DNA from 3 places in the Aminobacter sp. NyZ550 genome. Region 3 is predicted to be linked to each of the others. Evidence: riboswitches for the same ligand, from Rfam matches in the RefSeq annotation. Region 3 holds a riboswitch; each other region holds the start of a gene.
The links. A riboswitch is a leader RNA that binds a small molecule or an ion and turns the genes downstream of it on or off. The one in region 3 is predicted to bind cobalamin.
Positions count from the first base shown of each region.

Region 1 (7,734 bases), on a different replicon from region 3:
CGGTCGTCGAACAGCTTGATCTCATCCTGAAGGTAGATGTCGGCGCGGACGGTGTCGACCTTCGGGAAGTTGAAGCCCTGGTTGTTGGCGGTGGTCGTGGTGCCAGCTGTCAGGTTGTTGGTGATGTTGTAGCCGTCATAGTTGCTCTTGGTCAGATCGCCGTCGAAACCATAGGTCAGCTTGTGCGACAGGCCGCCCAGTTCGAAGGACGAGTTGGCCTGCACGTCGGCCTCGAGGAAATCCTCGCCATAATTGCGGACTTGGATGTTCTGTTGGCGGCGCGTTGGGTAGGTGCGCAGCTGATTGCTGTAGGTGTCGCGCTTCTGCGGCGAATAGGAGATCTGCCACTTGATCTCATCGAGCCACGGCGCGTCGACCTTCCAGTCGTGCGACAGGGCCAGCCTGTAACGCTCCATCTCCAGTTCGCGCTGCCAGCTGGTGTTGACGTACGTCGATCCCGCAGACGAGTCGTACATCTGCTGGATCGTCGTGTTGCGGTTGAACCACTCGCCGGTCAGCTTGACCTCGTGATCCTGGGTCGGGTTCCACTGCAGCTTCATCAGACCGTTGAAGGCGTCGGTGTCGGCGGGAAACGCCTTGTTGCACGGCCAGATCGCCTGGCGTGGACAGCCCCACTGGCCGCCATCGGCGCGGCTGTTGCTGAAATCGCCTTCCGACGCCCCGAGATGACCGAAGCTGCCGAGGAACTTGAAGTCGCCGGATTCAGCGGCCGCACTCACCTGCTTGCGGAACGAATCGTCGTAGCTGTCATAGGCGGTCTTCATCTCGACTGCCCATGGCTTCGAGCCGTTGAGAAGATCGTCGGGGTCGAGCGTGCGGAATGCGACTGCGCCACCCAGCGCGTCGGCGCCTTGGAGCACCGAGTTCGGACCGCGTACGATCTCGGCGCTGCGCATGTTGAAGGGGTCGACGAAGTCGCGGCTGCCGTCGATGATCTGCTCCTGGATGCGGCTGCCGTCGACACTCATCTGGACGCGGTTGCCGCCCATGGCGCGGATGTTGAAGCCGGTCAGCTGGCCGAACGGATTGGTAAGCGATGTCGTGCGCGAGACGGTGACGCCCGGCTCGTAGCGAACCATGTCCTGGATGTCGCGGACGACATGGCGCTGCAGCGTCTCGCGGTCGATGACCGACACCGACATCGGAATGTCGAGCACCTTCCCGGTGGTGCGCGCCGATGTGACGACGAGCCTGTCGAGCACGATGCGCTCTTCATTGCTCAGCAGCGGCTTCGTTTCCTCGACCTTCTTGGCCGGTGTCGTTGCCGTCTGGGCACTGGCGATGCCGGCCGATTGCAGCAACAGAAGCGAAACGCCGGCCAGAAGCATTTGCGACCGCGAACCGCGGCCGGTGTGAACGTTAGACATGACAGCCCCCTCGAAAAATCTGGAAAAGCTGGCTGTCCGCGAACGAAGGGCTGGCGTAAGTTAATATGAGTCTGTGACTCAAGATTGGTGATGGCTGTATAATGGGTCCTGCGGTGTGTGCAAGCCGGGTGATGCGCGGCGCGACACCTGGCCTCACCTGGAACAGACACATGCCGGCGCCGCCCAGCTACGGCTGGCGAGGATCTGGAAGACTTGTTTTGTTCGTCATTCCGCGAGGCGGGCGATTTTCGCCGAAGCGTTTCACAATAATATGACTATCATTGTCATATTATTTGACAGGAAAGCGCGAATGACCTAGCGAACCCGTCCCTGTTGTTCGAGCGGCGTCGGGTAGGCAATGAAATTTCGAGAGAAACTGAACGCCTTGCGCAAGATACCGCTCGGCGATTGGCGGATACTGATGCGGATCATGGGCATCTACCGCCGTAAGTTTTTTCTTGCCATTGCACTTTCGCTAGCCGGAATCGTGCTCTCGGTGACGGTTCCGATCCTTTCGCAGAAGATCGTCGACAGCGTCATGGTCGGCAAGGACGGTTGGGCAGCGACCCAGTTCGCCGCCATCGCCATCGTGGCGGCGGTTATCAGGCACATGACCTCACGCTGGCACAACTCGCTGATCAACGACGTGGACGCAAGGTTCACCGCCCGGCTGTCGAGACGCATCTACTTCCGCCTCATGCGCATCCCCTATGAGAGTTCGGCATCCGCAGGCGGAAGCACGATCAACCTCCTCAACGAATCCCAGCGTGTCGCCACCTTCATGCTGAGCGCTGCGCCGAATTTCTTCCTCACCATGTTGGGTGCTGCCGTCTCGTTCGCCGTGGCGCTGTACTACGACTATCTCATCTGCCTGCTGGCCTTTGTCGTTGCCCTGATCTTCGCCGCCTTTGCCCGCAAGACCAATGCCCAGCTGGGCGAGGCGAGCCGCAGCTCGTTCCGCCTCAACGGCGCTCTGCAGGGGGCGGCCGCTGAAACGGTAGGCAACATCCGCGGCATCAAGTCGAATGCGGTTGAGCGCTTCTTCATCGGGCGCTGGTCCGCGAAGTCGGCCGAAGCCATCAAGGCGCGCTGGCACATACTCGACCTCTCGCACTCCTATTCGTTCACGCTTGGCCTGCTGAGCGAGATCCTGACGCTGCTCGTCGTCCTCGTCGGCTGCTGGCGCATCCTGCGCGGCGATCTCACGATCGGTGGCCTGCTTGCGCTGCAGCTGCTCGTCACCCGAGCGACCATGCCGATGCTGACCAGTGCCGGCATCCTGATCCAGTTCCATTCGGTGAGCGCCACCGTCTCGGCCCTCGCGGCTTTCCTCAAGCGCCAGCCGGAGCGCGCCATCGTTGCCCCGGCGCTGCGTGCTGCTGATTTCGGCCCGATCACGGTCGAGGATCTGACCTTCCGCTATCCCGAGGCGACGGCTGCGGCACTCAACGGTGTCAGCCTGGTGCTGCCGGCGACGGGCGTCGTGGCGATCGTCGGCCGCAATGGCTCCGGCAAGTCCAGCCTGCTGCGCGTGCTTTTGGGACTGGAGCGCGATCATGCCGGCAAGGTGGCAATCGGCGGCATCGACGTCCGCGCCTACAATCCGCGCTGGCTGCGCGGCCGCATCGGTGTTGTCGACCAGGAGACGTCGCTGTTTTCGGGTACCATCCGCGAGAACCTTCAGGCGTCGCTGCCGCGCCCGCTTCGCGACGACGAGATCGACAAGGCGCTGGCGTTTTCCTCCGCCGACAAGTTCACCGCCGGCCTGCCCAAAGGCATCGACACCGAACTGGTGCAGGCAGGGCAGAACCTCTCCGGCGACCAGCGCCAGCGCCTGGCGATTTCGCGCGCCGTGCTGCGCGATCCGCACATCGCCGTTTTCGACGAACCTACTTCGGCGCTCGACGCCGAATCGGCGATGGCGCTCGAGCGTGAGCTGCTGGCCTTCGGCCGCGACCGCCTCGTCATCATCGTCACGCACCATCTGTTCTCGGCGCGTTCGGCCGACATGATCGTCGTGCTCGACGACGGCAGAATCGTCGGCACGGGCAGCCATGAGGCTCTGAATGCCGAATGCCCGGTCTATCAGGCGCTGTGGCGCGACTACGTCAGGGATTGATCGGCCGCCGGCGTTGATCGGTCGATGAGGTGGAAATGATTCTTCCACCTGTTGACACGACACCGGGCAGTCATACTACATGTAGACATCGTGGTCTTCCGAGTTGATTCCAGCTCGGGAGCTAAGAGGGAAGCCGGTGCGCGATTTCGCAATGCCGGCGCTGCCCCCGCAACTGTAAGCAGTGAGTTGCTGTCGCGTAGTGCCACTGGCGCCAATGGGCGCTGGGAAGGCCAGACAGCGGCAATGACCTGCGAGCCAGGAGACCTGCCGCGATCGAGTCTGAACGTCCACGGGCGGGGTGTCCGGTGGTGCGCTTGCGTTCCGCCGGCTTGCGCCGGCTGAAATCCGTCATGCGTCCGCCCAAGGCCCTTCGCCCCCAAACCATCGGGGAAGATGATGCCGGCGACCTCCACACTTCAATCCAGCGGAACCGACAGCGTTCCGTCCGCTCTCAGCCAGGGTTCCAAGACCGCGTCCGAACCTGGCTACCGTGTCATCCGGCGCAACGGCGCGGTGACGCCGTTCGACGCGACCAAGATCACTATGGCGCTGACCAAGGCATTTCTCGCCACCGAGGGTTCGGTGGCCGCCGGTTCGCGCCGCGTCCACGACGTCGTCGAGGAACTGGCCGGCCAGGTGTTCGCCGCGCTGACCAGGCGGGCAGATAGCGGCCGCACCTTCCATATCGAGGAAATCCAGGACCAGGTCGAACTGGCGCTGATGCGCTCCGAGCATCACAAGGTCGCCCGCGCCTATGTGCTCTACCGCGAGGAACGTGCCCGCGAACGCGCTGCCGCCAAGGTCACGTCGGTCGAGGTCGCCGCACCGCCGCTCCAGGTCAAGGCCGATGACGGCAGCCTGGCACCGCTGAACGAGACGCGACTGGCACGCATTGTCGACGAGGCCTGCAGCGGGCTCGAGGCCGTCTCAGCGGATGCGATCCTGGCCGAGACAAGGCGCAATCTCTATGACGGCATCACCGTCGACGAGCTTTCGCTGGCGCCGATCCTGGCCGCCCGTACGCTTGTCGAAACCGAACCGAACTACGCCTTCGTCAGCGCCCGGTTGTTGCTAGACCGGTTGCGGCGCGAGGCACTGAGCTTCGTCTCGGCCAGGTCTGAGCAGGCCACCCAGGCCGAAATGACCGAGCGCTATGCCACCTATTTCCCCGCCTTCGTCGCCACCGGCATCAAGGCCGAATTGATCGACCCCGAACTTGGCCGTTTCGACCTTGCCAGGCTCAGTGCCGCGCTGAAGCCCGAGCGCGACCTGCAGTTCCAGTATCTGGGTCTGCAGACGCTCTATGACCGCTATTTCCTGCACAGCAAAGACAAGCGTTTCGAACTGCCGCAGGCCTTTTTCATGCGCGTGGCGATGGGCCTGGCAGGCCGCGAGATCGACCGCGAGAGCCGCGCCATCGAGTTCTATGATCTTTTGTCGTCCTTCGATTTCATGGCCTCGACGCCAACGCTGTTCAACTCCGGCACGCTGCGCCCGCAATTGTCGTCCTGTTTCCTCACCACTGTCGCCGACGATCTCGACGGCATCTTCAAGGCGGTGAAGGACAATGCGTTGTTGGCCAAATATTCCGGCGGGCTCGGCAATGACTGGACCTCGGTGCGCGGCCTCGGCGCCCACATCAAGGGCACCAATGGCGAGAGCCAGGGCGTGGTGCCGTTCCTCAAGGTGGCCAACGACACGGCGATCGCCGTCAACCAGGGCGGCAAGCGCAAGGGTGCGGTCTGCGCCTATCTCGAGACTTGGCACGTCGATATCGAGGAGTTCCTCGACCTCCGGAAGAACACCGGCGACGACCGCCGCCGCACCCACGACATGAACACCGCCAACTGGGTGCCGGACCTGTTCATGGAACGCGTCGAGGCCGATGGCGAATGGACGCTGTTTTCGCCTGATGAGACGCCCGACCTGCACGACCTCTACGGCACGGCGTTCAAGGCGGCCTACGAGGCCTACGAAGCCAAGGCTTCGGCGGGCGGGATCAAGGTGTTCCGCACGGTCAGGGCGCTGGACCTCTGGCGCAAGATGCTGACCATGCTGTTCGAAACAGGCCATCCCTGGATCACCTTCAAGGACCCATGCAACATCCGCTCGCCGCAGGGCCATATCGGCGTCGTCCACTCGTCGAACCTGTGCACCGAGATCACCCTCAACACTTCGAAGGACGAGGTCGCCGTCTGCAATCTCGGTTCGGTCAATCTTGCCAATCATATCGCAGCCGAGGGGCTCGACATCGACCGTCTGGCGCGCACCGTGAAGACGGCGATGCGCATGCTCGACAATGTCATCGACATCAATTTCTACACCATCCCCGAAGCCAGGCGCTCCAACCTGCAGCATCGTCCTGTCGGCCTCGGCCTGATGGGTTTCCAGGATGCACTTCAGGCGCTGAAGATCCCCTATGCGTCAGACGCTGCCGTGGCCTTCGCCGACGCCAGCATGGAGGCGATCTCCTACAACGCGATTTCGGCGTCCTGCGACCTTGCCGCCGAACGCGGGCGTTATCCGAGCTTTGACGGTTCGCTGTGGTCGAAGGGCATCCTGCCGATCGATTCCATCGACCTCTTGGCCAAGGCGCGCCCCGGTGTCGACATGGACGGCGCCTCGACGCTCGACTGGGATGCCTTGCGCAAGCGCGTCAGGAAGACAGGTATGCGCAACTCCAACACCATGGCGATCGCGCCGACGGCGACCATCTCCAACATTTGCGGTGTCGCGCAATCGATCGAGCCGGCCTACCAGAACCTGTTCGTCAAATCGAACATGTCCGGCGACTTCACCGTGGTCAACGCAGCACTGGTGCATGAGCTGAAGGCGCGCGGCCTGTGGGACGAGGTCATGGTCTCCGACCTCAAATATTTCGACGGCTCGATCGGCCGGATCGACCGCATCCCCGACGACCTCAAGGCGCTCTTCGCTACCGCCTTCGAGATCGACAGTGCCTGGCTGATCGAGGCAGCGTCGCGTCGGCAGAAATGGATCGACCAGGCCCAGTCGCTCAACCTCTACATCGCCGATCCAAGCGGCAAGAAGCTCGACGCGCTCTACCGCCTGGCATGGAACAAGGGCCTGAAGACGACCTACTATTTGCGCTCGCGCTCGGCCTCGCATGTCGAGAAGTCGACGCTGAAGGGCACCGACGGCAAGCTCAATTCCGTCTCCGCTGTAGCTGTTGCAGCGTCAGTCCCAATCATCGTCAACGCCGATGTCGCATGGGGCAAGGCCTGCGCCATCGACGATCCCGAATGTGAAGCCTGTCAGTAAGCGGCGATCAGGAAAAGGAACAACAAGATGCTCGACTGGTCCGAACCAAAGGCTGCCGCCGCAACCATCCACCCCGCCTTCACAGGCGACGTCCCGCTTGCCGATGCCACGGGGCTGGGTGTGATCGAACGCGGCGGTGGCCGCGTCCGCGTCGACGACAAGCGCATGATCAACGCCCGTGCCGACGTGAACCAGCTTCTGCCGCTCAAATACCGCTGGGCCTGGGAGAAATATCTCGCCGGCTGCAACAATCACTGGATGCCGACCGAAGTGTCGATGCAGGCCGACATCGGCCTGTGGAAGTCGAAGGATGGGCTGACCGACGACGAACGGCGCATGATCAAGCGCAATCTCGGCTTCTTCGCCGCGTCGGAGAGCCTGGTTGCCAACAACATCGTGCTGGCCATCTACCGCCATCTGACCAATCCGGAATGCCGGCAATATCTGCTGCGCCAGGCCTTCGAGGAGGCGGTGCACACCCACACCTTCCAGTACATCGTGGAGAGCCTCAGCCTGGACGAAGGCGAGCTGTTCAACATGTACCGCGAGGTGCCCTCGATCACCGACAAGGCGGCATGGGCGCTGAAGCACACACAGCATCTCGACGATCCGGATTTCAGGACCGGCACGCCTGAAGCCGACCAGGCCTTCCTGCGCGACCTCGTCGCTTTCTACGTCATCTTCGAGGGCATGTGGTTCTACACCGGTTTCGCCCAGATATTGTCCTTGGGCCGGCGCAACAAGATGGTCGGCATTGCCGAGCAGTACCAGTACATCCTGCGGGACGAGTCGATCCATCTGAACTTCGGCATCGACGTCATCAACCAGATCAAGCACGAGAACCCGCATCTGTGGACGCCGGCGTTCCAGGATGAGATCCGTGGCATGATCCGCACGGCTGCTGAGCTCGAGGCCTCCTATGGCCGCGATACGATGCCGCGCGGT
Region 1 is NZ_CP114190.1:192,464-200,197, reverse strand. It holds gene N7E70_RS00970 (TonB-dependent hemoglobin/transferrin/lactoferrin family receptor) at 1-1,388, opposite strand, end outside; gene N7E70_RS00965 (peptidase domain-containing ABC transporter) at 1,747-3,507, shown strand; cobalamin riboswitch at 3,582-3,793, shown strand; gene N7E70_RS00960 (ribonucleoside-diphosphate reductase subunit alpha) at 3,904-6,789, shown strand; gene N7E70_RS00955 (ribonucleotide-diphosphate reductase subunit beta) at 6,817-7,734, shown strand, end outside.
Region 1: it holds a riboswitch for cobalamin, as region 3 does, so the genes downstream of both, N7E70_RS00960 (ribonucleoside-diphosphate reductase subunit alpha) here and N7E70_RS29260 (TonB-dependent receptor domain-containing protein) in region 3, are expected to answer to the same signal.

Region 2 (7,734 bases), on a different replicon from region 3:
CTCGATCATGCGCATGCCGGCGTCATGGCCGAGCGTCATGATCGATTCGGGGTGGAACTGCACCGCCGCGATCGGTTCTTTCTTGTGTTCGAACGCCATGATGACGCCGTCCTCGGTCTCCGCCGTGACGACGAAATCGGAGGGCAGCCGCACCGGGTCGGCAAAAATCGAGTGGTAGCGGCCGACGGTCACTTCCTTGGGCAGGCCGGAGAAGACGATGCCCGGCTTAGAGATCCGGATGCGCGACGGCTTGCCGTGCATCGGCACAGCCAGCTGGCGCAACTCGCCGCCATAAGCTTCGGCCAGTGCCTGCAAGCCCAGGCAGACGCCGAAGATCGGCAGGTCGCGGTCTCGGGATTTCTTGATCGTCGCCGCCGTGTCGAAGTCCTTCGGCGTGCCGGGGCCGGGAGAGAGCACAACGAGGTCGGGCTTGATCCGGTCGAAGATCTCTTCCGGCACAGGCGAGCGTACGGTCGAGACGTCGGCGCCGGTCTGGCGGAAGTAGTTGGCCAGTGTGTGGACGAAGGAATCCTCGTGGTCGACGAGCAGGATCTTGACCCCTTCGCCGACGCGCGCGGTGGCGCGCTCGGTGCCGGGAGCGTTGCCGGTCTTGGCGTCGCGGATGGCAGAAAGCATGGCTGAGGCCTTCAGTTCGGTTTCGGCTTCTTCTTCCTCGGGAACGGAATCGTAGAGCAGGGTGGCGCCAGCGCGCACCTCGCCGATGCCGTCCTGGATGCGGATGGTGCGCAACGTCATGCCAGTGTTCAGGTCACCGTTGAAATGCACCATGCCGATCGCCCCGCCATACCAGGCGCGGGGGCTCTTCTCGTTCTGCTCGATAAAACGCATCGCCCACAGCTTGGGTGCGCCGGTGACGGTCACTGCCCAGGCGTGGCTGAGGAAGGCGTCGAAGGCATCCATGCCCTCGCGCAGGCGGCCCTCGATGTGGTCGACAGTGTGGATCAGCCGCGAATACATCTCGATCTGGCGGCGGCCGATGACGCGTACCGTGCCTGGCTCGCAAACCCTGGACTTGTCGTTGCGGTCGACATCAGAGCACATGGTAAGCTCGGATTCGTCCTTCTTCGAATTGAGCAGCTTCAGGATCTGCTCAGAGTCGGAGATGGCGTCGTCGCCACGCTTGATGGTGCCCGAGATCGGGCAGGTCTCGACGCGGCGGCCGTTGACGCGGACGAACATCTCCGGCGAGGCGCCGATCAGATACTCGCCTTCGCCGAGATTGATGAAGAACGAATAGGGTGAAGGGTTGATCGCCTTCAGCCGGCGCGAAATCTCCGACGGCACCGTCTCGCAGCGCTCGTAGAACATCTGGCCGGGCACGACCTCGAACAGGTCGCCGCGCTTGAAACTGTCCATCGCCCGGCGCACCAGTTGGGCATATTCGCCCGGCTCATGGTCGGCGCGTGGCGGAATGCGGTCGGACGCCTTGAACGGCTCGACGACGCTGTCCCGCGCGAGGCCCTCGGTCGAGAAACCCGCGCCGGCATAGTCGTAGCGATCGTGCCAGGCTTTGGCCGAGTAGTGGTCGACGACAAGAATCTCGTCGGGCAAAAACAGCACCAGGTCGCGCTGGCTCTGTTTGCGCTCGAGCGTGTGCTCGACCGGGTCGAACTGGAAGGCGAGATCGTAGCCGAAGGCGCCGTAGAGGCCGAGATTGCTGTCTTCGTCCGACTTGAACAAGGCGGTGATGGCACGCAGCACGGTGAACACCGAAGGCACGCGCGACCGTTCTTCCTCGGTAAAGACGCGGCCGGGCGTCGCCACCTCGAGCGCGATCAGGCGCTTGGAGGTCTCGGTGATCGTCAGTTCATTGAGCGGCGCGAGCACGGCGCGGATCACCGGCAGCAGCACCTCGCCGCGGCCGTTCAGCGCCTCGATCTTCATTGCGCGTCCGCGTGCCGAGATTACCACCGGCGGGTCGATGATGGCGGTGTCCCAGCGGGTGTAACGGCCGGGATATTCGTAGTTGGAGGAGAACACCGCGCCGCGCCGGCTGTTGAGCCCGTCGAGATAGGTCTCGATCGCGCCGTGATAGGCGGTTTCGTGGCGCTGCCGGGTGATCGACACCCCGCCTGACGTCACGTAGCGCTCGGCGCCGTTTTCAAGCAATTCCAACGTCATTCCCGTCTCCATCTCTTGCAGTGGGAGCGTCCGGAGCCTGGTTCGAAAAAAGCAAATGGCCGCCCGGAAATCCCGTTGCGGCCATCACAATCTTCACGCGCACGCGCTTCAAGAGGCCGCTGTCAGCTGGCCCGCCACCAAATGTTCTGGAGCGAAGTCGTGTTCATGGCGGAATGCATAGCGGCGAATTCGGGGCCACGCAACCGGATTTGCGTCGTCTTGCATTGCATTACCAACTGACCCTCACTTTGTTGTCCGTCGCCGCATCAGGATGACGAAAGCAATGCCGCCGATCAGCCCGGTGACGATGCCGAGCGGCATGTCCTGCGGCGGCACGACCGTGCGTGCGGCCATGTCGGCGGCGATCAGGAAGATGGCGCCGACCAGCGCCGACAGCGGCAGCACGCGGCGATAGTCGCCACCGACGAAGAAGCGCACGATGTGCGGGATCATCAGGCCGACAAAGGCGATGACGCCGGAGTAGGCAACCGCACAGCCGGTCAGCAGCGCGCAGGCGACGAAGGCCTTGAGCCGGAAGCGCTGCGCCGGGATGCCGAGTGCGGTTGCGCTTTCGTCGCCCAACGTCATGGCGTTGAGGTTGCGGGTCTGCGTCATCAGCCAGACGCCGCACAGGACAAGGGCTGCCAGCGGATAGGGCAGATGGCTCCATTGCGCCAGCCCGAGCCCGCCAAGCATCCAGAAGATCGCGACATGGGCAGCCTTGGGGTCGCCGATGAAGATCAAGAGGTTGCCTGCGGCCGAGATGATGAAGCTCACCGCCACGCCGGCAAGGATCAGCTGGCCGGCCGTCTGCGCCCGCGCCAGGTTGGCGATGGCAAGCACCAGTGCGGTTGCCGCCAGCGCGCCGGCAAAGGCGAAGACCGGTACGGTGACTGTGCCGAGCACCATGCCGGCATGGATCAGCGCCATGATCGCGCCGAAGGCCGCGCCCGACGAAATGCCGAGCAGATGCGGATCGGCGAGCGGATTGCGTGTCACCGACTGCAGGGCTCCCCCCACCAGCGCCAGCGAGGCGCCGACGATGGCGCCCAGGATGACGCGCGGCGCGCGCACGTCCCAGACGATATTCTCGCGTCCGCTCGACCAGACCGCCTCGACGCTTCCCGGTATCAGCTTGTTGGCAATGACGCCCCACACCGTTTCCAGTGGGATCGCCACCGGGCCGACGCCGACGGCAATGATCATGCCTATCACAAGCACCACGGCCAGCCCCGGTATCAGGGCCGGCATGGCGTGGATCAGGACGTGTCTTGGCCCTGTGACGAGGTGGCGATGCGACACGGCTCAGTCGGCCCGCATCGCGGCGGCCAGCCGCTTGATCGCCGCAATGTTGCGCGGTCCCGGCGTCGCCTCGTTGTATTCGAGCACGAAGAAGCGGTTGTTCTTCACTGCCTCGATGTCCTTGAAGGCCGGGTTGGTGCGCATGTAGTCGATCTTCTGCTCGGCAGTTACCTCACCGTAGTTGACGATCACCACCATGTCGGGATTGCGCTCGATGACCGGCTCCCAGCCGATCTCGACCCAGCTCGACTCGACGTCGTCGACGATGTTCTTGCCGCCGGCTGCCTCGATAATGGCGGTCGGCATGGCGTATCGTCCGGCGGTAAACGGCTTCTGCTCGCCGGAATCGTAGATGAACACGTTGACCGGCTTGTCGAGCTTGGGCAGCTCGCCCTGGAAGTCGGCGAGTTCCTTCTCATAGCCTGCCACCAGGACCTCCGCCTTCTCGCGCACACCAAAAATGGCGCCGAGATTGAGCAGGTCGGCATACATGTCCTGAAGCGACGACTTGTCCTTCTTCATGATGTGGATGCAGCTTTCGGTCAGCTCGTAGACAGCGATCTTGAAGGGCGCGAGCGTATCCGGAGTGACGTCGCCGCCGACCTTCATGCCGTAGTTCCAGCCGGCGAAGAACAGGTCGGTGTCGGCGCCGAGCAGCACTTCCTTGCTGACGTATTGTGGGGCGAGTTCGGGCAGTTCGCCGACGCCCTTGCGCAAATCCTCGCTCAGCGTCTTCCAGCCGGAGATGCCGGAATAGCCGGCCATGTGGTCGGTGAGGCCGAGCGCCAGCATCATCTCGGTCAGGTTGACGTCGTGCGAGACGGCGCGCTTGGGCGCGGCCTCGAAGGTGACGTCGCGGTTGCAGCTCTTGACGGTGACGGGGAAGCCGCTGGCCATAGCTGTTGCGCAGGTAGCGAGCAGGGCGGCGGCGATGATGGGCAGGCGCATGGAGGCTCCTTGATGTTCAGCGTTCGAGGTGGAAGGAAAAGCGTGGACGACCGGTGACGGGATGGTCGTCGAGGGTCGCTCCGACGGAAAAGCTGTCACGTATGCGATCGGGCGTCAGGATGTCGGCGGGCGCGCCGCAGGCAATGGCGCGGCCTCCGTCCATGACAAGCACGCGGTCGGCATGGGCCGAGGCGAGCGCCAAATCGTGCAGGGAAACGATCACGGTGCAGCCGAGATTGCCGAGCAGCTCCAGCACTTCGAGCTGGTGGCGGATGTCGAGGTGGTTGGTCGGTTCGTCGAGGATCAGAAGGTCGGGTCGCTGCATCAATGCCCGGGCGATCATCACGCGCTGCTTTTCGCCGCCCGACAGCGAGCAGAGGTCGCGCGCAGCGAGTGCGGTCAGGCCGAGCAGGGCAAGGGCTGCCTCGACTTGGTCGTAGTCGCGGTCGCTGGTGCCGAAACTCGTGACATGCGGGGTCAGGCCCAACTCGATGATTTCTGCGACGGTCAGGCCGAAGTCCGAGGCGCTTTCCTGAAGCACGGTCGCGATACGGCGGGCGCAGTCGCGCGGCTTCATCTTCCAGATGTCGGTGCCGTCGAGGCGGACAGTGCCCGAAGTCGGCTTGTGGTAGCGGTAGAGGCAGCGCAGCAGGCTCGACTTGCCGGCGCCGTTGGGGCCGACGATGGCGAGCAACTCGCCCGGCGCAACCGCAAGGCTGATCGGCTCGAGGATCGGCTGCGAAACACGAGGGCCCCAGCTGACGCCATCGAGTTCGAGCAGTGCCGGGGTGGTGCCTACAAGGCGGCTAGCGGCGTGGACGCGATCGAGCATGCCCTGTCTCCGCGGTCGGGCGGAGGCAGCAGAACGATCCGGAAAGCGCGCCGGTACCGAAGAAGGCAGTCGCAACCATCATCATCTCCGCGGCACACCCCGGCCGGTTGAGTTAATCGGATGATGGCAGGTCTCCTGGCTTGCGGGTGATCGCTCCTCGGAGCCTTCCCGGCCTTTCGGCCAGTGGCATGTTTCCGAATTGCTATCCGCTCACAGTTGCGGGGGCAGCCACGGTTTCGCGTCGGGGACGTCTCACCGTGTTCCCATTTAACCTGCTGCCCGAACCGGATAGCAGGAACCATCGCTGTCGTGGCTACAGCAGCGACGGGTTGCTGACAATCGCTAAAGCGTCATGCCGGGCGCTAAAGCGTCATGCCGGCTGCTGAATTGCGTCACGCCGGTCGAGCGCGAAGGAAATGAGCGCGACGCCGAAGGCAGACAGTGCGATGGCCGCGCCGACGAAGGGCAGGTCGGCATAGCTCACGCCCATCGAAATCGCAGCACCACCGGCCCAGGCGCCGGCGGCGTTGCCGGCGTTGAAGGCGCCCTGGTTGAGGGTGGCCGCGAGGTTCGGTGCCTCCGAAGCGGTTTCGACGACGCGCATCTGCATCGGCGGCACGATGACGAAGGTGATGACGCCCCACATGAAGACGAGCAGGATAGCCGCTGGCGCCGAAGAGCTGAGTTCGGCGAAGGCGACGTGGATCGCCGCCATCACCACCAGCGCGCCGATGGCTGTGGGCATCAGCTTCCAGTCGGCCAGCTTGCCGCCGATGATGTTGCCGATGGTCATGCCGCCGCCGAACAGCAAAAGCGCCCAAGTGACCGATTCAACCGAGAGGCCGCTGACGTCGGTCAGGATCGGCTTGATGTAGGTGAAGACGGCAAACAGGCTGCCCGAGGCGAGCGCCGAGATGATCATGGCGAGCCATACCTGGAGCTTGCCCAGCACCTTGACCTCGCCTGATACCCCGCCCTTGCCGGGAGGGGCGACGCCCGCAGGGACCAGCCAGGCTATGGCCGCCACCGAGAGCAGGCCGATGACGACGACGGCAAAGAAGGTGGCGCGCCAGCCATAGGCTTCGCCGAGTGCCGTGCCGCCGGGAACGCCGAGGATGTTCGCCAATGTCAGGCCGGCAAACATCAACGCAATTGCGCTGGCGCGCTTGTTGGTTGGGACCAGGCTTGCCGCCACCACCGAGCCGATGCCGAAGAAGGCGCCGTGACCAAAGGCGGTGATGACGCGGGCGATCATCAGCGTCCAGTAAGTGGGGGCGATGGCGCAGAGCAGGTTGCCGAAGACGAACATCATGGCGAGCCCGATCAGCACCGGTTTGCGCGGCAGTTTCGCTGTGCCCACCGCGATGATCGGGGCGCCGACGACGACGCCGAGCGCGTAGCCGGTGACCAGAAGACCGGCGGCCGGGATCGACACGCCGAGGTCGGCGGCGACCTCCGGCAACAGCCCCATGATCACGAATTCGGTGGTGCCGATGCAAAAGGATGCAACGGCCAGAGCGAGGATCGGCAAGGGCATGGGCGGACTCAGGGGAGCTGAAACGATTTAGATGCACAATTTCCTCATGTCCGGCGCGGCACAAGCGACGTTGCCGCATTGCAGCAATGCACCTGGCGCATAGGAGAAGTGCGCAAGGCGCTAGCTGAGACGATCAGGATTGCTGGGTGAGGTCGCGTCGGAGAAATTCGTAGAGCCGGTCGACTGCCGAATTGGCGGCCTGCGGGTTGCGCAATATGCCGATTTCCATCTCGGGCAGCGGCGGCAGGCCCTCGGCTTCGCCGATGACGCGCAGGCCGGGGGGCACGCTGCGCTGGGCGAGCACGGCTACTGGCGGGTACCCGTTCGTCGCACGGGTACCGCCCTTGCCGGCCAGAAATGAAAAGGGCGCCCGAGGCGCCCCTTCCGATGTCGATGCGCCCAGACTCAGTTCTGCCTGGGCAGCCTGTAGGCGACGATGTAGTCGCCGCGGTCAGGCGACTGGCGCGCCCCGCCGGCCGAGATGACCACATATTGCGTTCCGCTCTCATGCGAGACGAAGGTCATTGGCGTAGACTGGGCGCCGACAGGCAGCCGGCCCTTCCACAACTCATTGCCCGTCTCCACGTCGAGTGCACGCAGATAATAGTCCTGCGTGCCGGCGTAGAAGACGAGGCCGCCTGACGTCGCGATCGGACCGCCCAGCGTCGGCATGCCGATCGGGATCTGCAGGCCGGTTTTCATGCCAAGCGGACCGGTATCCTGCAGCGTGCCCGCCGGAACCTGCCAGGCGATCTGGCGGGTCTTGAGGTCGATGCCGGTGAAGGTGCCATAAGGCGGCTGGTGACAGGGAACGCCGAGCGGCGACATGAAGCCGTTCTTCAGCGCGCCATAGGGCGTGCCCTTCTGCTGCGACAGGCCGTCATGGGCTGCCGAGCCGCCATAATTGTCGGTCTCCTCGCGCGGCATCAGCTGGGCGAACTGCGGCATGCGGATGTCGTTGACGATCAGCAAC
Region 2 is NZ_CP114190.1:2,249,950-2,257,683, forward strand. It holds gene N7E70_RS11090 (anthranilate synthase) at 1-2,142, opposite strand, end outside; gene N7E70_RS11095 (FecCD family ABC transporter permease) at 2,386-3,393, opposite strand; gene N7E70_RS11100 (ABC transporter substrate-binding protein) at 3,448-4,392, opposite strand; gene N7E70_RS11105 (ABC transporter ATP-binding protein) at 4,409-5,224, opposite strand; cobalamin riboswitch at 5,333-5,542, opposite strand; gene N7E70_RS11110 (MFS transporter) at 5,595-6,761, opposite strand; gene N7E70_RS11115 (hypothetical protein) at 6,895-7,065, opposite strand; gene N7E70_RS11120 (membrane-bound PQQ-dependent dehydrogenase, glucose/quinate/shikimate family) at 7,167-7,734, opposite strand, start outside.
Region 2: it holds a riboswitch for cobalamin, as region 3 does, so the genes downstream of both, N7E70_RS11105 (ABC transporter ATP-binding protein) here and N7E70_RS29260 (TonB-dependent receptor domain-containing protein) in region 3, are expected to answer to the same signal.

Region 3 (7,734 bases):
ATCTTGCACTGGTCGGCGTAGGCGTCCTTGTGGTGCTCGAAGGCAGTGGCGACGATCTTGTTGGTCAGCACGTCGCCTTCCTTGATCACTTCACGCACGTAGATGTTCTGCACCGGGTGGTTGTTGGTGTTGAAGGTGAACTCGCCGCGCACCGACTTGAAATCGGCGGCCTTGAGTGCTGCGCGGAAGGCATCCTTGTCCTTGACGCTGGCCTTGCCGAGCGCCGAGAGGATCAGGTTTGCCGTATCCCAGCTCTGGGCGGCATAGACCGAGGGCAAGCGCTTGTATTCGGCCTGGAAGGCCTCGACGAACTGCTTGTTGGCCTCGTTGTCGAGATCCTTGGACCAGCTCGCCGAGTTCTTGACGCCGAGGGCTGCGTCGCCGACCGCCGGCAGTATGTCCTGGTCGAAGGAGAAGCCCGGGCCCATGACCGGAATGTTCACGCCCGACTGGGCGTACTGCTTCATGAACGAGATGCCCATGCCGCCGGGCAGGAAGAAGAACACCGAGTCGGCGCCGGAATCGCGGATCTGGGCGATCTCGGCGGCGTAGTCGGTCTGGCCGACCTGGGTGTAGACTTCGCCGGCCAACTCGCCCTTGTAATAGCGCTTGAAGCCGGTCAGCGAATCCTTGCCGGCCGGATAGTTGGGCGCGAGGATGAAGGTCTTCTTGTAGTCATTGTTGGCGTACTGGCCCATCGCCTCGTGGAAATTGTCGTTCTGGTAGGCGACGTTGAAATAATTCTTGTTGCACTTGGCGCCGGCGAGCGCCGACGGGCCGGCGTTGGGCGACAGGTAGATGACGTCCTGCGCCACAGCGTTAGGCACCACGGCCATTGCGAGGTTCGACCAGATGATGCCGGTCAACAGGTCGACCTTGTCGCTCTGGATCATTTTTTCGGCGAGCTGGACGGCGATCTCCGGCTTCTGGGCATCGTCCTCGACGACCAGCTCGACATCCTTGTTGCCGGACTGCTTCATGGCCAGCGCAAACGCGTCGCGCATGTCGACGCCGAGGCCCGCACCGCCGCCCGAAAGCGTGGTGATGACGCCGATCTTCACCGGTTCGGCATAGGCAAGGCCGGATGCCGCCAACGATAGGCCGAAAATTCCTGCCGCAATGATTTTCTTCATTAGGTTACTCCTCCCAAGTGTTCCCGATTATTTGATTTGAAGTCCTAGAGCCGGGTGCGAACTTTCCAGAGTTCGGGAAACAGTTCAACCTCCAGCATCTTCTTCAGATACGAGGCGCCAGACGTGCCGCCGGTGCCGCGTTTCATACCGATGATGCGCTCGACCGTGGTGACATGGTTGAAGCGCCAGCGCCGGAAGTAATCCTCGAAATCGACAAGCTTCTCGGCCAGCTCGTAGAACATCCAGTAGCGTTGCGGATCGCGATAGATCGCCTGCCAGGCGACGAGCACTTCTTCGTTTTCGCTGCGCGTTTCGCGCCAGTCGGTGCGCTTGCCGTCGGCGCCGATATCGAAGCCGTTGCGACCAAGCAGCAGGATCGCCTCGTCATAGAGCGAAGGCTGGGCGAGAACCGCCTCGAGCTTTTCGCTGAGTTCGGGCTGGTGGGCGTGCGGGCGCAACATGGCTGTGTTGCGGTTGCCGGCCATGAACTCGATGGCGCGATACTGCCAGGACTGGAAACCCGAGGACTGCCCGAGCGAGTCGCGAAATTCGGTGTATTCGCTCGGCGTCATCGTCCTGAGCACATCCCAGGCGCTGTTGAGCTGCTCGAAGATGCGCGACACGCGGGTCAGCATCTTGAACGAGGGCTCAAGCTTGTCGGCACGAATCGAGCGGATCGCCGAGCCGATCTCGTGCAAAGCGAGCTTCATCCACAGCTCGGACGTCTGATGCTGGATGATGAACAGCATCTCGTCATGGGCGGTCGACAGCGGCGCCTGAGCGTCGAGGATCTTTTCGAGATGCAGATAATCGCTGTAGGACATGCGGTCCTTGAACGACATCTGCGCGCCCTCGACGGAGGGATCGTAAGGCTTGCTCAATTCATCTTCTCCGCACGCAACCGGAAACGCTGGATCTTGCCGGTCTGGGTCTTGGGCAGGGCGTCGATGAACTTCACCGAGCGCGGGTATTTGTAAGGCGCGATCGTCGCCTTGACGTGATCCTGAAGGCGCTTGACGGTCGCGGCGTCGGCGGCGACGCCGGCAACCAGCACGACATAGGCCTCGACGATCTGGCCGCGTTCGCTGTCAGCCGCGCCGATGACGGCGCATTCGGCGACTTCGGGGTGCGAAAACAGGGCGGCTTCAACCTCGGGACCGGCGATGTTGTAGCCGGCGCTGACGATCATGTCGTCGGAACGCGCGGCGAAGTGGAAGAAACCGTCGGTGTCCTGGATGAAGGCATCGCCGGTCAGGTTCCAGCCGTCGCGGACATATTCGAGCTGCCTGTCATCGGACATGTAGCGGCAGCCTGTCGGGCCACGCACGGCAAGCTTGCCGACAGTGCCGCGTGGCACCTCGTTCATGTCGCCGTCGACGACCCGCGCTTCATAGCCGCCGACCGGCTTGCCGGTGGAGGCGGGTTTCATGTCCTCGAAGCGGTTGGAGATGAAGATATGCAGCATCTCGGTGGCGCCGATGCCGTCGAGGATCGGCTTGCCCGTCTTGGCCAGCCATTCCTCGAACACCGGTCCGGGCAAGGTCTCGCCGGCAGAGACCGCGACGCGCAGCGACGACAGGTCGGCGCCTTCGTCCATGGCCTTCAGCATGGCGCGATAGGCGGTCGGCGCGGTGAACGAGATCGTCGCCTTGTAGGTCTCGATGATGTGGATCATGTTCGGCGGCGTTGCCTGCTCGAGCAGGGTCGCGGCCGCGCCGAAGCGCAATGGGAAAATGGCCAGGCCGCCAAGACCGAAGGTGAAGGCCAGCGGCGGCGAGCCGACGAAGACGTCGTCGGAGGTGACCGAAAGCACCTCCTTGGCATAGGCGTCGGCGATGATCAGCAGGTCGCGATGAAAATGCATCGTCGCTTTCGGCACGCCCGTGGTGCCCGAGGTGAAGCCGAGCAGGGCGACGTCGTCGCGGCCGGTCTTGACCGCTTCGAAGATGACGGATTTGTCGAGCGCGACCCGGTCGAGTTCGGCGTCGTGGTTGGCGGTGCCGTCGAAGCCGATCACCTTGGTCAGGAAGGCGCTGTCCTTGGCGCAGGCGATCATCTCGTCCATCAGGCGCGTGTCGCACAACGCAATCGTGATCTCTGCCTTGTCGACGATCTTGGCGAGCTCACCGGCGCGCAGCATAGGCATGGTGTTGACGACGACAGCACCTGCCTTGGTCGCGGCCAGCCAGCAGGCGACCATTGCCGGGTTGTTGGCCGAGCGGATCAGCACCCGATTGCCGGGCTTGACGCCGTAGTTTTCGACCAGCGCATGCGCCAGTCGGTTGGTCCAGTCGGACAGCTCCTTGTAGGTGCGGCGTCGGCCGTTGCCGATCAGCGCGGTGTGGTCGCCCAGGCCTTTTTCGACCAGGCGATCGGTCAGCTCGACGGCCGCATTGAGGTGCTCGGGATAGTCGAAGCCGTCGAGCAGAAAGGTCGGCCACTGGTCCTGGGGTGGCAGGTTATCGCGCGTGAAGGTGTCGATATGCGCTGACGGTCCAAGCATTCTGCGGCTGTCCCCTACCTGCTCATCGGCATGACGGAAGCGCCATGCGTGCGTTGGAATGCGTTACTTCGGGGGAAGGTGCTGCGCCGCAACGGGTAGCCGTTCGGCACAGGCCGCGGCTATGCACGATCGACATGCGATCGGCGTCTGGCACAGCGAGACCTCCCACGTTCTCGACTGATGGCTGAGAATTGCACCGGACCAAAATTATTTCAAGCATAAAGTTTCTGCCGCTGGCCCATTGACGCAATCCGGCACGCTGGCCATTGCTATGCGCCTGGATTGCTGCCGCCTTGGAGGGATGCCCGTATGCTCGAACGCCATATCGCCGATTGGGACAACGCCTACACCAATGGCGCCAACATCGCCGGTGGCGATCGTTGGCCTGCTGCATGGGTGGAACCGGCACAGACGTTTCGCGACGCCCTGTCGGCAGATGAGAGAGCGCAGTTCGACATCGCCTATGGTGACAGGCCGCGCAACCTGCTTGACCTGTTCCTGCCTGAAGGCACGCCGAAGGGGCTCGTCGTCTTCGTCCATGGCGGTTACTGGATGGCGCTCGACAAGAGCTACTGGTCGCATCTCGCCAAGGGTTCCATCGACAGCGGCTACGCGGTGGCGATGCCGTCCTACAGCTTGTGCCCGGAAGTCAGGATCGGCGATATCGTGCGCGAGGTCGGTGCGGCGATCGGCAAGGCAGCCGCGTTGGTCGAAGGCTCGATCATGCTGACCGGTCATTCCGCCGGCGGACACCTCGTGTCGCGCATGGTCGCGGCTGCTTCGCCGCTTGCGCCCGATGTGCAGTCTCGTATCCGTCATGTCGTTTCGCTCTCGGGAGTTCATGATCTCAGGCCGCTGATCAACACCGGCATGAACAAGACGCTCCACATCGACGAGACCGAGGCGCTGGCTGAAAGCCCGGCGCTGCTGCGGCCGGTGGACAACGTCCGCATCACCTGCTGGGTCGGCGGTGGCGAGCGCGCCGAGTTCCTGCGCCAGAACGCATTGCTTTCCAATATCTGGACCGGGCTTGGCGCCACCACCGCTACAGTGGTCGAGCCCGACCGGCATCACTTCAGCGTCATCGACGGGCTTGCCGACAAGGATCATGCGCTGACAAGGACCTTGCTCGGCTGAACATGCGCGGATGATACCGACGCGGCCGAAGATGATGTCGATGGCCGTAGCGCGCACATCGTCGGTTCAGTTTCCGCGACCCCGTTGGCAATGTGCAGGTGGCCTCTGTCCACCAGGGGCAGTGCCGTCCAATTGGCGGTCCCATGCAGGGCTTGCCGCGTCCGGGGCGATTGCACAAGTTGCCCTGTTTGTCCGTGTCCAATGATCCTATCTAGTTGAAAATCAATATATTTTATGGACGGTCGCATGATTGCGATTGACAAGCCTCGGCATCCCTGAGTAGCGTCCGCCTCGGAATCGGTTCCGCCGAGAGGCGGATGAAAAGGGAACACGGTGAGGCCGAAGGCCAAATCCGCGACTGCCCCCGCAACTGTAACCGTTGAGCCTCTTCCATCATGCCACTGAACGCATTCGCGCGTTCGGGAAGGCGGAAAAAGGCTGTGACACGGAAGTCAGGAGACCTGCCCGTTCCAGTCACCCATGCTTGTCCACGGGGTGTGGTCAGGCGCGGTCGCTCGTGGCGGTGACATCGAAAGTGTTGCCGCATGCGGAAGGCCGTCGGGTCAATCTTGTCCCAAAGTCTGCCTGCCGACCTGTCTTGCCTGCGGTTTGGAAACCGGGTGCGATCCTTGTCGCGCCCCCCAAACCATTTGAGGGCAGAAATGCAGAGACTTATCCTGGGCATCGGCGCGATCATGCTGGCCATCCCGACACCATCCAGCGCGCAGCAGGCGCCCGCTGCAGGCGGCGTGACCGTGCTGCCGCGCCTGGTCGTTACGCCGCTGCGCCGCGAAACCGCGCTTGTTCGCCCGACGTCGTCGGTCACAGTGATCGACGAGGAAGAATTGCGAAAGTCCGCGGCAGCTGACCTGCCGTCGTTGCTGAAGCACTATGCCGGCGTTTCGATCATCGGCTATGGCGGCCAGGGGGCCTCGTCCAATGTCTATCTGCGCGGCATGTCGGCCGGCCAGACGCTGGTGCTGGTCAATGGCGTCCGCAGTTCGTCGGCGACCAGCGGTACGAGCTCGATCTTCAACATTCCGCTGTCGTCGATCGAGCGTATCGAGATCGCCAAGGGACCGCACTCAGCGCAGTATGGCGCCGATGCCATCGGCGGTGTCGTCAACATCATCACCAAACAGGGCGGCCAGTGTGCCGACGGCCGTAACACCTGCGGCAGCATCACCTCGGGCGTCACGCATCCCTGGGGTGGCTATCTCTCAGGCGATCTGCGCGGACGCACCGAGGACGGCATCGATTACTCCGTCGGTGGCTCCATCCTAGGCACGCGCGGCTACGACTTCACCACGCCGCTGGCCTGGGGACATGAGCCTGACGACGATGGCTTACTGCAAGGCTCGCTCAACGTCGCAGTCGCCAAGGAATATGGCTGGGGCCGGCTATATGCCGATGGCCTGTTTGCCCGGGGCCGCAGCCAGTACGATGCCTCCCCGCCTTCCGCCAATGAAGTTGACACCGACACCTTCGCCGGCAGGATCGGCGCACGGGTGAAGCATTCCGACAGCTGGAGCTCGACCGTCGAACTTTCCGGCAACCTCGACTATTCGAACAATGTCCGTGACGGCGTCGTGGGCAGCAGCGAATTCGACACCAGGCGCTACGGCATCTTCGCGTCGACGGAAAAGTCCTTTGAAACAGGTGAAGTCAGGCATGTCCTGGTCGGCGGTGCCGAGGCCTATCGCGAGGAGGTGGCTTCGACTGTCGATTTCGGTGTCGGCTCGCGCGACCTCGCGGCGGTGTTCGGCCAGTACTCGCTCGACTATGGCGCGCTGACGATCGACAGCGGTCTGCGCTACGATCACAATGAACAGTTCGGAGGCGCCACCACCTACAACATCGATGCCAGCTACGAGCTCGTTCCCGAGCTTGTGGCGCGCGCCTCGTACGGCACCGGCTTCCGGGCGCCGACCTTCAGCGACCTCTATTACCCCAACTACTCCAATCCCAACCTGAAGCCGGAGAAGTCGCGGTCCTATGAGATCGGCATCAACTGGCGTCCAAGCGAGGGGACCGAGCTTGACGTCGCCTTCTACCAGACCTGGCTGACCGACGCGATCGCCTCCAACCCGCCGACCTACCTGCCGTTCAATGTCGCGCGCGCCAAGGTGACCGGTATCGAGGCCAGCCTGTCGCATGCGTTCGACGAGCGCTGGAGTGGCAAGGTTTCGATCGACTACCGCTCGCCGAAGAATGAGGACAACGGCCGCTACATTCCCTATCGCGATCGCTTCAAGGCGGCCGCCGAGGTGAGCTTTGCCGCGACCGACAGCCTCGACCTCACCGCCAAGCTGCTCTACGGCGCGGCGCGCTACGCCAATGCCGCCAACACCGTCAAGCTGCCGGACTATGTGACGGTGGATTTCGCCGCCAACTACACGGTCGACGAGCGGGCGAGCCTGAAGTTTTCGGTCGAGAACCTGTTCGACGAACACTATTCGACCGTCACCAACTATCGCGCGCCGGGCCGAAGCTTCAATCTGAGCTTCACGCGTGTGTTCTGATGCGAGGTAACATGCCCACCAATCGTCTCAGCTGTGCTCGGTTTCGAGCGTGGCTGTCCGCTCTCGCGGGGCTGGCCGCGTTGTCATCAGCGCCGGCAGCCGCCGTGCCGCCGAAGCGCGTCGTGTCGATGAATGTCTGCACCGACCAGCTGGCGATGCTTCTGGCGGCCGAGGGGCAGCTGCATTCAGTGTCTTATCTGGCAAGCGATCCCAACACGTCGGTGCTGGCCGATCGGACCAACGGCTTTGCCGTCAATCATGGCCTTGCCGAGGAAGTGTTTCTGATGCAGCCTGACCTGGTACTCGCCGGAGCCTACACGACACGGACGACGGTTGAGTTGCTGAGGCGCCTCGGCATCCGGGTCGAGGAATTCGCGCCGGACAGCTCCATTGCCGACATCAGGGCCAACATCCTGCGCATGGGAGAGGTCCTGGAGCG
Region 3 is NZ_CP114191.1:428,575-436,308, reverse strand. It holds gene N7E70_RS29280 (ABC transporter substrate-binding protein) at 1-1,133, opposite strand, end outside; gene kynA (tryptophan 2,3-dioxygenase) at 1,178-2,014, opposite strand; gene N7E70_RS29270 (AMP-binding protein) at 2,011-3,636, opposite strand; gene N7E70_RS29265 (alpha/beta hydrolase) at 3,946-4,773, shown strand; cobalamin riboswitch at 5,055-5,256, shown strand; gene N7E70_RS29260 (TonB-dependent receptor domain-containing protein) at 5,436-7,295, shown strand; gene N7E70_RS29255 (ABC transporter substrate-binding protein) at 7,307-7,734, shown strand, end outside.